DNA from 2 places in the Caproiciproducens sp. NJN-50 genome. Region 1 is predicted to be linked to the other one. Evidence: riboswitches for the same ligand, from Rfam matches in the RefSeq annotation. Region 1 holds a riboswitch; the other holds the start of a gene.
What was found. A riboswitch is a leader RNA that binds a small molecule or an ion and turns the genes downstream of it on or off. The one in region 1 is predicted to bind thiamine pyrophosphate.
Positions count from the first base shown of each region.

Region 2: linked by a shared signal. The riboswitch ahead of thiD (bifunctional hydroxymethylpyrimidine kinase/phosphomethylpyrimidine kinase) and the one ahead of EQM14_RS00165 (energy-coupled thiamine transporter ThiT) in region 1 are both predicted to bind thiamine pyrophosphate.

Region 1 is NZ_CP035283.1:33,061-36,457, forward strand. It holds gene EQM14_RS00155 (thioesterase family protein) at 23-415, shown strand; gene EQM14_RS00160 (HAD-IA family hydrolase) at 412-1,071, shown strand; TPP riboswitch at 1,097-1,208, shown strand; gene EQM14_RS00165 (energy-coupled thiamine transporter ThiT) at 1,277-1,849, shown strand; gene EQM14_RS00170 (ECF transporter S component) at 2,250-2,777, shown strand; gene EQM14_RS00175 (class I SAM-dependent methyltransferase) at 2,786-3,382, shown strand.
Region 2 is NZ_CP035283.1:1,249,742-1,253,138, reverse strand. It holds gene thiC (phosphomethylpyrimidine synthase ThiC) at 1-1,118, opposite strand, end outside; gene thiD (bifunctional hydroxymethylpyrimidine kinase/phosphomethylpyrimidine kinase) at 1,115-1,909, opposite strand; TPP riboswitch at 2,151-2,249, opposite strand; gene EQM14_RS06005 (ABC transporter permease) at 2,978-3,397, shown strand, end outside.

The DNA.
Region 1 (3,397 bases):
CATGCATCAGGAGGGAATTACAATGCCGGACACCCGATTGACAAAGGAATTCACCGTTTCTCAGGAAATGCTCGCCTCGCGCATGGGCAGCGGGCTTCTGCCCGTATTGGCAACGCCGATTGTCGCGGCCTTTTTCGAAAACACGGCGATGGAGATCGCCGCGGGGTATCTCTCGGACGGCGAAACGACCGTCGGCTCGAAAATCACCGTGGAGCATCTGGCTCCGACGGCGCCTGGCTGCAAGGTCACGGTGACCGCCGAACTGGAAGAGCATGAAAAAAGGACGTTCCGGTTCCGTCTGGAAGCGCGCGACAACGCGGGAGTCGTCGCGACGGGGACGCATGTGCGCGTCAGCGTGGCGGGCGAGCGGTTTATGAAGAAGGCGGAAGAGCGGAAAAACACGGTGGCTCAATGAGCCTTCGCTGTGATCTGATCCTGTTCGACCTGGACGGCACACTGACGGACTCCGGGCCGGGGATCACCAACGGGCTGAGGGAAGCGTTCCGGCATGTCGGCTGGCCGGTCCCCGGGCCGCAGGTGCTGCGCCGGTTCATCGGTCCTCCGCTCCTCAACATGCTGAAGGAACTTTTTCCCCGGATGACGGAAAAGACGACCGCCGAGCTGATCGGCGACTACCGCAGATACTACGCGGAGCGGGGCGCCTTTGAAAACGAGGTATACCCCGGCATTTTCGATCTTCTGGACGAGCTGCGGCTGGGCGGGGCAAAGCTGGCGGTCGTGACCTCGAAGCCCGCGACCCCGACAAAGCGAATCCTGGATTATTTCGGCCTTTCGCCGCATTTTGATTATGTCTCGGCGGAGAGCGACTCCGACCGCGGCAGCGGCAAGGAGTTTCTGATCCGCCCCGCGCTGGAGCACTTCGGCGTTCCCGCGTCCCGCGCCGTCATGATCGGCGACACGAAATACGACGCGGCGGGCGCGCGCAGGGCGGGCACGAACTTTGTCGGGGTCCTGTACGGATTCGGCACGCGGGAGGAAATGGAGCGCGAGGGCGGGGAGCATTTTTCCAGAACGGTGGAAGACCTGCGCGGATTTCTGATTGACAAATAGCGGTTCCTGTTGTATGATGATTTTGAAAATTGAAAAGGGGTGCTGGGTATTTCCCGGCTGAGAGCAGGCGAAGCGACGCCTGAAACCCATAACCTGATCTGGATAATGCCAGCGTAGGAAAACGAAAATCACGCTCCGCGCAGGCCGCGGGGCGTTTTTTTGTTCTCCATAGCGGAATTCCGGACAAAATGGAGGGACAAAAGCAATGACAAATGAAAAGAGCAATTCCGGCATGAACGCCGCCAACCTGCGGCTGGTGGAAAGCGCGATCATGCTGGCGCTTGCAACGGTGCTGAGCCTGATCAAGGTGTACCAGATGCCGCTGGGCGGGTCGGTGACGCTGTGCAGCATGCTGCCGGTGCTGCTGATCGGCTACAAATACGGGTTCAAATGGGGGGTCCTTACGGGATTTACCTACGGCGTGATCCAGCTCCTGCTGGACGTCGCGGCGGTGATGTCCTGGGGCCTGACTCCCGTCGCGGTGGCGGCGTCGTTCGCATTCGACTACCTTCTCGCGTTCACCTGCCTGGGCCTTGCGGGCATCTACGGCAAGAGCTTCCCGAAATTCGTCGCGGGGATGTTCACGGCGGTCTTCCTGCGGTTTTTGAGCCATGTGATCTCCGGCGTGACGGCCTACGCCTCCTGGCTGCCGGACGAATGGCACGGCCACCTGTGGCTTTATTCCATCGCCTACAACGGCTCGTACGTTCTTCCCGACTTCGCCGTCTGCCTTGTGGTCGGCGCGCTGCTCTACAAGCCGCTCAGGCGTTTCCTCTGAGCGGCGTGCCGCCGCTCTCTTCAGCCTACCCCTGAAAACGGAGCAATTTTTCAGTTTTTCCGGGTAGGACTGTTCCGGGAATCTCCCGGCGGCGGGACGGAGGTTGGCAACTCTCCAAAACCAAAGCCGGGAACGCCGCAGGCGGGAAAGACGCTGTGCGTCCGCCGCAGGCGCGTCCCGACCGGAGGTCCGCCGCAGGCAAGAAAGACGCTGTGCGTCTTGACATTCTTCGCCTGCTGGGATAAAATAAAAACAAAGAAAGCCACGAAGGCTTTCGCCCATCGGTAAAATTTCAGTAAAATTTCATAATTGCAATCATAATGAAACCATGAAGGGAAACCGTATGAAACGGTCTTTTCACGGTTTCATTTTTTATTTTATCAGGAAAGAGTTGTGAATCATGAAAAAATCAATGACGGTAAACCTCACCGGCGCGGCGCTCTGCATCGCCCTCGGCCTGATTCTGCCGGTTCTGTTCCACATGGTGGGGGCCGGTTCGGTCTTTCTTCCCATGCACATTCCGGTTCTGCTCTGCGGCCTGCTGTTCGGCTGGCAGTACGGCGCCGTCTGCGGTTTGATCGTGCCGCTGCTTTCCTCCCTGCTGACCGGGATGCCGCCCATTTTCCCGACGGCGGCCGCCATGATGCTGGAGCTTTGCGCCTACGGCCTTCTGACCGGTCTGTTTTACAGAAAGATGCGCTGGAACGTGTACCCCGCATTAATCTGCGCCATGCTGGGCGGAAGAGTGGTTTCCGGCGCCGCGAACGCGGTTTTCCTGGGAATGGCGGATAAGCCCTACGGATTCGCCGCCTTCCTTTCCGCTTCGTTCGTGCAGGCCGTTCCGGGAATCATCATCCAGATCGTCTTTATCCCCGTGATCGTTCTGGCTCTGGAAAAGGCGAGCGTATTTAGAAGGGAAAGGGCTTAGTCGAATTGATGGAGACAGCATCTCAGACCGGGGAAATCAGGGAATTTTTCGACCGCTGCGCGGAGACATGGGACTGCCTGGACCGCGGCAGACCGGAAAAGATCGCGGCGATCGTGACATTGTCCGGAGTAAAAGAGGGCTCCCGCGTGGCGGATATCGCCTGCGGGACGGGGGTCCTGTTTCCTGAAATCCTGTCCAGGAATCCCGCGTTTCTTCTTGGAACGGACCTTTCGGAGAAAATGATCGGCCGGGCGCGCGCAAAGTTTTCCGACGGGCGGCTGCGCACGGTGGCCTCGGACTGCTTCGAGCTCCGCGAATCGGGGTTCGACACCATTCTGATTTACAACGCGTACCCCCATTTCCCCGACAAAAAGCGGCTCGCGGAAAAGATGGCCTCCATGCTGAGGAAGGGCGGAAGGCTGATGATCGCGCACGGAACGGGCCGGGCTGCCATCAACGGCCGCCACAACGGAAAGATGACCGGCCGCATTTCCTGGGAACTGCGGTCCGCGGAAGAAGAAGCCGCGGAATTTTCCGGGCTGTTTCAAATCGATATGACGGCAGACACGGAGGAAATCTATTTCTTTTCCGGTTTCAGAAAATAAAAGCGGCGAGTCGCC
Region 2 (3,397 bases), 1.2 Mb from region 1:
ATCCTGCTGTCGCGCTCACGCGCGTGCGGGATCCCTTTCGCAAGGTCCGCCGCGTGCGCCGCGATCAGGCTTGCGACGATCCCCTCCTTCACGTCGTCCAGGTCCGGCAGGCGAAGGTGCTCCGCCGGAGTGACATAGCACAGGAAATCCGCGCCCGACGCCGCTGCGATCGCTCCGCCGACGGCCGCGGTGATGTGGTCGTAGCCGGGGGCAATGTCCGTCACCAGAGGGCCCAAAACGTAAAACGGCGCGCCGTGGCACAGGCGCTTCTCCAGCGCCATGTTGGCAGCAATTTCATTCATCGCCATATGTCCCGGTCCCTCCACCAGAACCTGGACGTCCTTCTTCCAGGCGCGCTCGGTCAGATCCCCGATCTCGATCAGCTCGGCGATCTGGCCGGCGTCGGTGCTGTCGTCCAGGCAGCCGGGCCTGAGGGCGTCGCCGAGAGAGATTGTCACGTCGTATTCGCGCAGAATGTCAAGCAGTTCGTCGTAATGTTCGAAAAACGGATTTTCATTCCCGGTCATCTCCATCCACGCGAACAGCAGCGAGCCGCCGCGGGACACGATGTTCATTTTCCTCCCCTGCCGGCGGAACGCTTCGACCGCCCGGCGGTTCATCCCGGCGTGGACCGTCATAAAATCCACGCCCTCTCTGGCGTGCGCCTCAACAACTTTCAGAAAATCCCGGGCGGTGATCTCCAGCAGGTCCTTTTCCAGATAACCGACCGCGTCGTACACGGGGACCGTTCCGATCATCGCGGGAGACTCGGCGATCAGCCTCTGCCGAAACTCACGGGTTTTGCCATAATTGCTCAGATCCATGATCGCGTGCGCGCCGAACCGGGCCGCAAGCTCCGCTTTTTGAAGCTCTGTCCCATAATCTTTGCAGTCGCCGGAAACGCCGAGGTTCACATTGATCTTCGTCGCGAGGCCCTCGCCGACCCCTTCCGGGGAAAGCGCCGTGTGGCCGGCGTTCGCCGGGATCACCGCGTGGCCCGCCGCGACCAGCGCAAGGAGCTTTTCCGGCTCCATCCCCTCTTTGGCGGCGACCGCTCTCAGCTCTTTTGTAACAACGCCCTTTTTCGCGGCTTCCATCTGAGTCTGAACATTCTTCATCGTCTGATTCCTTTCATAAAATAAAAGTGATTGGTCGGGCCGTGCCCCTTCCCCACCGGCAGAGCATGTTCAATCGCCGCGGTCACATACTCCTTCGCGGCGCGCGCCGCTTCGGGCACGGACATCCCTTCCGCAAGGTTCGCGGCAATGGCGGAGGAAAGCGTGCATCCTGTCCCGTGTGTATTATCCGTTTCGATTCTCTCGTGAGTAAATATGGTAAACTCGTTTCCGTCAAACAGCAGGTCTTCCGCGTCGCCGGAGAGATGCCCGCCCTTGAGCAGGACGTTTTCGGCTCCCATCCGGCGCAGCCTCTCGGCAGCCCGCTTCCGGCCGTCCAAAGTCTCGATTTTGATTCCCGTCAACGCTTCCGCTTCCGGCAGATTCGGCGTCAGAACATACGAGAGAGGAAGCAGTTCTTCCCTCAATGTCTGCAGCGCATTCGGATGCATCAGGGCACAGCCTCCCTTGGCCACCATCACGGGGTCAAGCACCACGCCGGGCGGCCCGTACTGCCGGAGCTTTCGCGCAACCGCCCGCATCTGCGCCGAACCGGACAGCATTCCGATCTTTACGCCGTCCACCCGGATATCCTCAAACACGGCGTCGAGCTGGTCCCCGATCACGGACGGTTCGAGATCGCAGACGGAAAGGACGCGGGAGGTGTTTTCCGCCACAACGGAAACGATCACGCTCATGCCGTAAGCGCCGTGCGCGGCAAAGGTTTTCAGGTCCGCCTGAATCCCTGCCCCGCCGCTGCAGTCGGAACCCGCGATCGTCAGAAGATTTTTGATATATCGTCCCCTCTTTCTATATATAATGCGCTGAATCCAAACTCTCCTTTCTCCATAAAAACGGGGTTTCAAACGGCAAAAAAATACCCGCCGGACATGCGGCGGGCTGATTCATCTTTGCTCCCTACGACAGCGTTGACTGACAGGTTCAAAGGGTCAGGTTTTACCTTCTCAACTCGATTTGAGTCCCCCCGCGATATTCAGTTAAAAAGGCGTCCGCCAAAAACAGGCGAACGCCAATCGAAAACTCAATGCACGTTCCCTACTTCGGTATTAACCGACAGGTTCAAAGGGTCAGGTTTTACCTTCTCAACTCGAGCGAGTTCCCCCCGTTTTCTGTTATTATATCTTTTTTCAGGTTTTCTGTCAATCATGCCGGATTAAAAATTATGCAACTGCAAATCCCCGCCATTGAACAGAATTCCTCGGCCATTTCCCGCTTTCACCACCCCCCATGGCAACAGCCCATCCGCCGGAATTTATTGAGGTGTCTACAATCCAATGAATATTCTTCCATTTCCATTAAAATTATTCAAAGCACAGCCGGAAGGGGCATGGCGCGGGCACAAATTTGGCCTTGACAATTATAAAATGTTCAACTATACTTTTATTTAAATTCATGTGAGAGTTCAGCATCAGTTATTTTTTAACTTTCATCATGCTTTCGGACGATACCAGCAAAAAGACGAACTGAAATAAGCCATGGGAAGTGGTAAAGGTTCCGGGGAGGAATTTATCTCTCCGTAAAGAAGCATAGCGGTATGGGTTTCAGCAGATCGGCGTTTCCATACATTGATCGAAGATAAAAATAAGATGCCTTGCCTATCGTGACTTAATGCGCCAGTTCCCATGATAAACGGAGTGATTGGCAATTACATAATGCATGTGAAACGCTCGGTTAATTCACGTAGCGGGTTTTTCGGTGCAAAATTATAAAAATTCCAGCAATGAATATTTATAAGTCATACAGTAATATTCTAGCATGAAGATTTATTGAGCGGCAGGCGCATTCAACGAGGAATGTACCTGCCGTTTCTAATAAATAGAAGGAAAAAGGGGGATATTTTTTTGGGAGCATTTGCCATAAAAAGAACCGGTTATGCCATACTGACAATTTTCTTCATATCCATCATCACTTTTACGCTGATGAATCTGATTCCCGGCGGCCCGTTCTTAAGCGAAAAGAATATACCGAAAGAGACTTTAACCGCATTAAATGCGAAATACGGCCTCGACAAACCGTTGCCGCAGCAATATCTGACCTATATGGGAAATCTGCTGAAGGGCGACCTTGGGGATTCCTTGAAACAGAAAGGCCGCTCCGCCAACGACATTATTCTCACGGCATTTCCGGTGTCCGCCAGGCTTGGCGGAATCTCCATTTTGCTTGCATTGATTCTGGGAGTCATCATGGGGTCCGTTTCCGCCTTGAACCGGGGACGCTTTACAGACCGCGCCCTAATGGTTGTTTCAACCCTGGGAATCGCG